2 regions of the Enterovibrio sp. FF113 genome follow, and region 2 is predicted to be linked to the other one. Evidence: riboswitches for the same ligand, from Rfam matches in the RefSeq annotation. Region 2 holds a riboswitch; the other holds the start of a gene.
The links. A riboswitch is a leader RNA that binds a small molecule or an ion and turns the genes downstream of it on or off. The one in region 2 is predicted to bind lysine.
Positions count from the first base shown of each region.

Region 1: another riboswitch for lysine. It lies ahead of lysC (lysine-sensitive aspartokinase 3); the one in region 2 lies ahead of ACED36_RS09315 (Na+/H+ antiporter NhaC family protein).

Region 1 covers NZ_JBGONO010000012.1:161,727-165,151, forward strand. The annotation lists gene ACED36_RS11810 (Wzy polymerase domain-containing protein) at 1-50, shown strand, start outside; gene ACED36_RS11815 (alanine--glyoxylate aminotransferase family protein) at 129-1,247, opposite strand; lysine riboswitch at 1,463-1,637, shown strand; gene lysC (lysine-sensitive aspartokinase 3) at 1,745-3,100, shown strand; gene ACED36_RS11825 (Ig-like domain-containing protein) at 3,340-3,425, shown strand, end outside.
Region 2 covers NZ_JBGONO010000009.1:144,325-147,749, reverse strand. The annotation lists gene ACED36_RS09325 (lytic transglycosylase domain-containing protein) at 1-319, shown strand, start outside; gene ACED36_RS09320 (H-NS family nucleoid-associated regulatory protein) at 559-957, opposite strand; lysine riboswitch at 1,303-1,484, shown strand; gene ACED36_RS09315 (Na+/H+ antiporter NhaC family protein) at 1,570-3,150, shown strand; gene ACED36_RS09310 (thymidine kinase) at 3,269-3,425, shown strand, end outside.

The DNA.
Region 1 (3,425 bases), on a different contig from region 2:
CCAACTCATTGTTTCCTAACCGTGTATTTCAACCCTCGTTTTCTGAGTAACTATCCCGCGCGACCAAACACTGACAATAAAAAACGCCCCGAGAGGCGTTTTTTGTCAATTGATGATCGGGTCTATGACTAACCCAATACGTCCTTTAATGCTTTGGCGCACAGGGCAACATTTTCTTTTCTCGCGGTGTATCCCATCAAGCCAATACGCCATGCTTTGCCTGCTAATGCGCCGAGTCCTGCGCCTATCTCAAGGTTGTATTCATTGAGCAAACGACTACGCACGCTGGCATCATCAATACCATCAGGCACTGACACTGCATTTAGCTGTGGAAGACGATCGGCTTCATCGACAAGAAAGCGGATGCCCAACGATTCAAGTTCGGCTTTCAACAACGCATGCATCTCGCGATGACGCTGCCATGCATTTTCTAGCCCTTCTTGTTTGAGCATCAGCAGCGATTCATGGAGCGCATATAAGCTATTTACAGGTGCAGTGTGATGGTAACTGCGCTTACCTGTGCCACTCCAATATGCGAGCACCAGGCTCTGATCGAGGAACCAGCTTTGTACTTTCTCAGTGCGCTTCTGCATTTTCTCAACCGCGCGTGGAGAGAAGGTCACGGGCGATAATCCTGGTACGCAAGACAGGCATTTTTGGCTGCCGGAATACACCGCATCCAGTTGCCATTCATCCACCAGCAATGGCACACCGCCTAACGAAGTCACAGCGTCGACAATGGTCAAGCAATCATGCTCTCTCGCTAAAGCCGATAACGTTTTTGCGTCACTAAGCGCACCGGTAGAGGTTTCTGCATGCACAAATGCCAACAATGACGCCTGAGGGTTGTCACGCAATGCTTGTTCAACTTTGGCGGGGTCAACTGGCTTACCCCACTCATCGTCTACCATTACCGCCGTTGCACCGCAGCGTTCTACGTTTTCCCGCATACGGTCGCCAAACACGCCATTGCGGCAAACGATAACGGTATCGCCCAGCTCAATCAGGTTAACAAAGCACGTTTCCATGCCCGCGCTGCCGGGGGCAGAAACAGCAATGGTGAACGCGTTTTCAGTTTGGAATGCGTATTGAAGTAGCGCCTTAACCTCATCCATCATGCCGACAAAAAGTGGGTCTAAGTGACCAATCGTTGGCTGGGACAAAGCTTGCAATACCCGCGGTGATACGTCTGAAGGGCCAGGGCCCATCAAGGTACGTTGCGGCGGAATAAATCGGGATATTGTCATTGTCGGCTCTCCATAAGCATCCATTCGTTTACTTACCCTATCACCGGAACTGCATTTGCCAAACCCCCGTCCACGCATAAACCCAAGCTTCGTCATGCTTCATTTGATCGACTGAATCGAAAAGAGATGCAAGTTGATGCAATCGGTAATTGACAAAAACGTCACAAAACATTATCAATAGAGAGCAATTTTTGCGCAGTGCATTTTTGCCACGCAAAAGCAGAAGAGGCGCGTCTATCAGGCAGTCTGTTTGCGGAGCCCCAACTCCAAAGCAAACCGATCAGGGGATAGACGCCGAGACAAAACCAAACCTTGGGGGTTGGATTGTCGGTCTTGAGGGTTGAATCCTTCGGATTGTCATCTCTAATGAGATGGAGCGCTTCTGGAGAAATATCCTTTCTTCCGTACCCGCCCTCTTACTGCCATACAATTTTTACTATTTTAAGTTTCAAATATTTTGGGATAACTCCATTCGCAATTAAGGGAGATAAAGGGAAGTGAACGCATTAAATGTCGCAAAATTTGGCGGCACGAGTGTCGCCGACTACGCTGCTATGTCAAACAGCGCATCGGTGATCAAAGGGAATTCAGACACTCGACTGGTAGTGATTAGCGCTTGTTCTGGCGTGACAAATTTACTGGTTGAATTGGCAAATGGTGTTGCCGATGCAAAAAAACAACAAGATGTGTTGGCCAAAATTGCCGATATTCACTTCAGTATTTTGGAACACTTGCCTGCGAACGCAGCGGTGGACATTGCCATCAATGACGTTCTTGATGAAGTTGCAACTTTCGCAACTGCCGCTGCAACGTCCCCTTCTGACCGTTTAACGGATAGCCTGGTTGCATGCGGCGAATTGATGTCTACGCATATTTTCACGCACCTGTTAAATGCCCAAGGCATTGATGCTGAACGCGTCGATGTACGCCAAATATTAAAAACAGACAATGTCTTTGGCAATGCAACCCCAGATTTGGTTGAAACTGCCTTTCATGCTCAAGGAATTCTGCGCCCGCTGTGTGATGCAAAGGTCGCGGTAACCCAAGGTTTCATTGGCGCGGACAATGACGGCAATACCACCACCCTAGGCCGTGGTGGTTCAGATTATAGCGCCGCGTTGCTGGCAGAAGCCGTGCAAGCAACCTCACTGGAAATCTGGACGGATGTGCCTGGTATCTACAGTACCGATCCTCGAATTGCGCCTGCAGCCAGCCCCATTGATGAAATCAGCTTCAGTGAAGCGTCTGAGATGGCCAATTTTGGTGCGAAAATCTTGCACCCATCCACCTTAGTACCCGCAATGCGCCACGATATACCGGTGTTTGTTGGCTCATCAAAAGCGCCTGAGCAAGGTGGAACTTGGATTCGCGATACCGCGAAACAATCTCCTCTATTTCGCGCACTGGCACTGCGTTGCAACCAAACCATGGTGACGCTCACTAGCCTGAATATGTTCCACGCTTACGGTTTTCTTGCCGAGGTCTTCAACATTCTGGCCAAGCACAAGGTCTCCGTGGATCTCATCACCACTTCTGAAGTCAGTGTTTCCTTGACTCTTGATCAGACAAACACCCGTGGCGGGGCACCCACCTTACCGGACGGTGCAGAAAAAGAGTTAGCAAAACTGTGTAAGGTCACCGTGGAGCAAGATATGTGCTTAGTTGCTTTGATTGGTAACCATATGGGCGAGTCACGCGGCGCAGCTGCCAAAATTTTCGGAACACTCGAAGACTATAATCTGCGTATGATTTGCTATGGTGCCAGCAGCCATAATCTGTGTTTTTTGACGAGCACAAACGAATCAAAAGACGTAGTAAGAGCACTTCATAAAGAGCTGTTTGAAAACGAATAATCGAAAGGATAAACACTCACTTTAAACAAGCAGGAACTTCCTGCTTGTTTGATTTTTAACGACACTACTCCCCCTTCCCTCCTAAAAACACGCTCTAACACAATCAATAAAGTCATCACGTTTATTAGTTTTAAAACACGTTAAATCCAACTTGCTTCATAAGCTTATTGCCAGCCCGCACCTGCGGAGCCGCGATATAAGCCTTGTCTATGAACATTGAATTGATAAGTGGGTTTCGTATGAGTGATGGCACTTCTGCAGCGATAAAACGTTGGCTGAATTTTCGATGGTTTTTGATCGCGAGTCTTTCTGTGTTGTTTGGTTG
Region 2 (3,425 bases):
TTTAAAAAATGCTGGTTGGGATAGCGAATACACTTGGGGACGTCAAGTAAAAGTGCCAGAAGGCATTGAGAGAGAATTGTCAGGATTAGGTCAAGATAAAGCCAAAACATTAGCAGAATGGGAAGGGTTAGGTATACGTCGTATGAATAATACCTCGTTGCCTGATGTCGATATTAACGCCTGGTTGATTCAGCCTGATGACGAATATGGACGAAGCTATTTGGTTTATGGTAATTACCAAAGCTTGATGAAATGGAACCGTTCGCACTATTTTGCCATTGCCGTAAGCCACTTGGCCGATAGGATTAAGTCTGGCTAGCTGATTAGATTAGCCTGCAATGATTGCGTTAATTTCCTTAAAATTATCTGTGGTATTTTTATTGATGGTCGCATGATAAATGCGACCATAACGCGAGCTTAGACCAACGAATTAATCACTATTGTAATCGTACCCAGACCCAGACCATTAGGGTTGGGATAAAAAAAAGGGGCGAAAGCCCCTTTTTTTTGTTCAGCTTGACGCTATTTCATCACAAGCCGATAACAACTAATGTGCTATTACAGCAGGAAGTCTTCGATCTTCTTGCCGCTTTCAAGCGCTTCTTTAATTGTTTTTGGCGTACGACCTTGGCCAGTCCACGTTTTTTCTGAACCGTCTACGTCAATGTACTTATATTTTGCTGGACGAGCAGCACGCTTAGATTTTGGTTTAGCACCACCAAGAGTCGCCAGCAATTCTTCTGGGTCAATACCGTCTTTGATCAACATCTCACGGTATTTCTCAAGTTTTTCCAGACGCTCTTTTTCTGCTTCGTTAGCTTCTGCTTCAGATTCTTCACGCTCTGCAACGACAGCTTGCAGTTTTTCCAGAGCTTCTTGTAGTTGTTCCAGAGTAAGTTCACGCGCCACGGCACGAAGGCTGCGCAGGTTTAACAATACTTTCAGTGCATCAGACATTATGCCTATCCTATTCTCTCGTTTATAATAATTAATTACCGTACTAAGAGTAGCAAGAATAATTAATTCTTTGCAATGTTTGCTTAATTAAATTCTTTAATATTAGATATCGAATTTAAGAAAAGTGCAAACTTAAATAAACCTTATTGGCTTTTTCTTGAAAAAAATCGAATGGGTTATCCGTGGGGTGTACAATAAAGCCGTCATGCGTGTTTGACTTTGCATGCGTTGAGAGAAGAAGAAGTTGACGGTTGTGGGTGATTTGTAAATACCATGCACTTAATGTGTAAAATCATTTAGATGGTTATTGCAATGTCCTCGATGTCACATACAATACGCAGGCTTTATGCACGTAGAGGTGCGCTATTTATCAGTAACACATTTTAGGGTGATGCCGTTGAGAATGTGAGAAAGGAAATAGCGCCGAAGTAGAATCTTGCCAATCAAGCTATTCTGCTGGGGTTGTGCTCTAACAGACACAACACTGCCATAGTATTGGGATTTAACTATGGAGCGCTACTGTGGTTTAAGAATGCGTTTAACCATTGTCATTTATTAATTGGTTTCCATTTCTGCAGTAGATCTCCAACCTTACAGGTTGATATAGAGATCATGAACTTAGTCGATTTTTCCGCGTCTTCTTTATCGGTATTGCCCGCGATTCTTGCGCTGGGCCTCGCCATTGTTACACGTCGTGTTTTGTTATCATTAGGGCTGGGTATTCTCTCTGGCGCATTGCTACTCAATGACTTTTCTTTGTCGGCGACCACGTATTATCTTACCGGGCTTGTAAAAGGCCTTTTTATTGATGATGGCAGCATTAATAGCTGGAACATGAGCATTGTGGCTTTCTTAGTCTTGCTGGGTTCCCTTACTGCACTTATCACACTTTCCGGTGGCACACGTGCATTTGCTGAATGGGCGCAAACTCGCATTAAAAGTAAGCGCGGTGCAAAACTTCTGGCAGCATTTCTAGGCGTATTCATTTTTGTTGATGACTATTTTAATAGCCTAGCGGTTGGCGCCATTAGTCGTCCTGTGACTGACCGTTTTCATGTGTCGCGTGCGAAACTCGCTTATATTCTCGATTCAACTGCAGCGCCAATGTGCGTGATCATGCCAGCGTCAAGCTGGGGTGCATATATCATTACGGTGGTTGGCGGCATTCTTGTCAGCCATGGCGTGACTGATTACAGCCCACTCAGCGCATTCGCGCACATGATCCCAATGAACTTCTATGCCATTTTTGCTTTGCTGATGGTGTTCGCGGTTGCTTGGTTCCAGATGGATGTGGGCCCAATGCGTCGTTTTGAATACGAGGCATCGACGGGCAGTCGTTTAGGCGATGATGAAAATAGCGGACCATCATTAGATGACGAGCTAGGCATAGAAGAAAGCGAAAAAGGTAGCGTGGCCGATCTAGTGGTGCCAATTGTTGTACTTATCGTGGCGACCATGTCTTGGATGGTGTATTCGGGCGCTCAAGCGTTAGAAGTCAATGGTAAAGCCTTCTCTATTCTCGGTGCATTTGAAAACACCGATGTGGGTATGTCACTGTTGTATGGCAGTGCAATGGGTCTGCTGTCAGCATTGATCACTGTATTCAAACAGCGTATTCCAGTACCAGAAGTTGGCCAAACCGTTTGGATTGGTGCCAAATCTATGTTTGGCGCTATCTTGATCTTGCTGTTTGCGTGGACGATAGGCAGCGTGATTGGTGATATGGCGACGGGTAAGTTTTTGTCGACCTTGATCCAAGGTAACTTGTCGCCACAACTTCTACCTGTATTGCTGTTCTTGTTGTCTGCTGCAATGGCCTTTTCAACCGGTACCTCATGGGGTACGTTCGGTATCATGCTGCCAATCGCAGGTGACCTTTCTGCTGCAACTGATATTGCGTTAATGCTGCCGATGTTGTCCGCTGTACTTGCTGGTGCCGTGTTCGGCGATCACTGCTCGCCAATTTCAGATACCACCATCTTGTCAGCAACCGGTGCACGTTGTGGACACATTGACCACGTTTCTACGCAGTTACCGTATGCGCTGGCTGTGGCGCTGGTGGCCGGTATCTCTTACTTGGTGTTGGGCTTCACGGATTCGTTGTCGATTTCGCTGTTGGCAGGCTTCTGTGCCTTTACTCTTGTCTGTGTGTTCTTTGGTTGGTTATCACGCCGCCCAGGCAAACTGGCTTAATCTATTTTTCAATAACCTCTCTTCGGGGAGGTTTTTTTATGTCATTTCGCGGCCTGCAACGCTTTTACCCATTCGCTTTTTTCGGTAGCATGCCTGCGTCTTTTTTCGGGAGAATCCAATGGCCCAGTTGTATTTCTATTACTCTGCAATGAATGCAGGTAAGTCGACAACGCTCTTGCAATCGTCGTTTAACTACCAAGAACGTGGAATGAACCCACTGATCTTTACGGCTGCAATTGATGATCGTTACGGTGTGGGCAAAGTGAGTTCTCGTA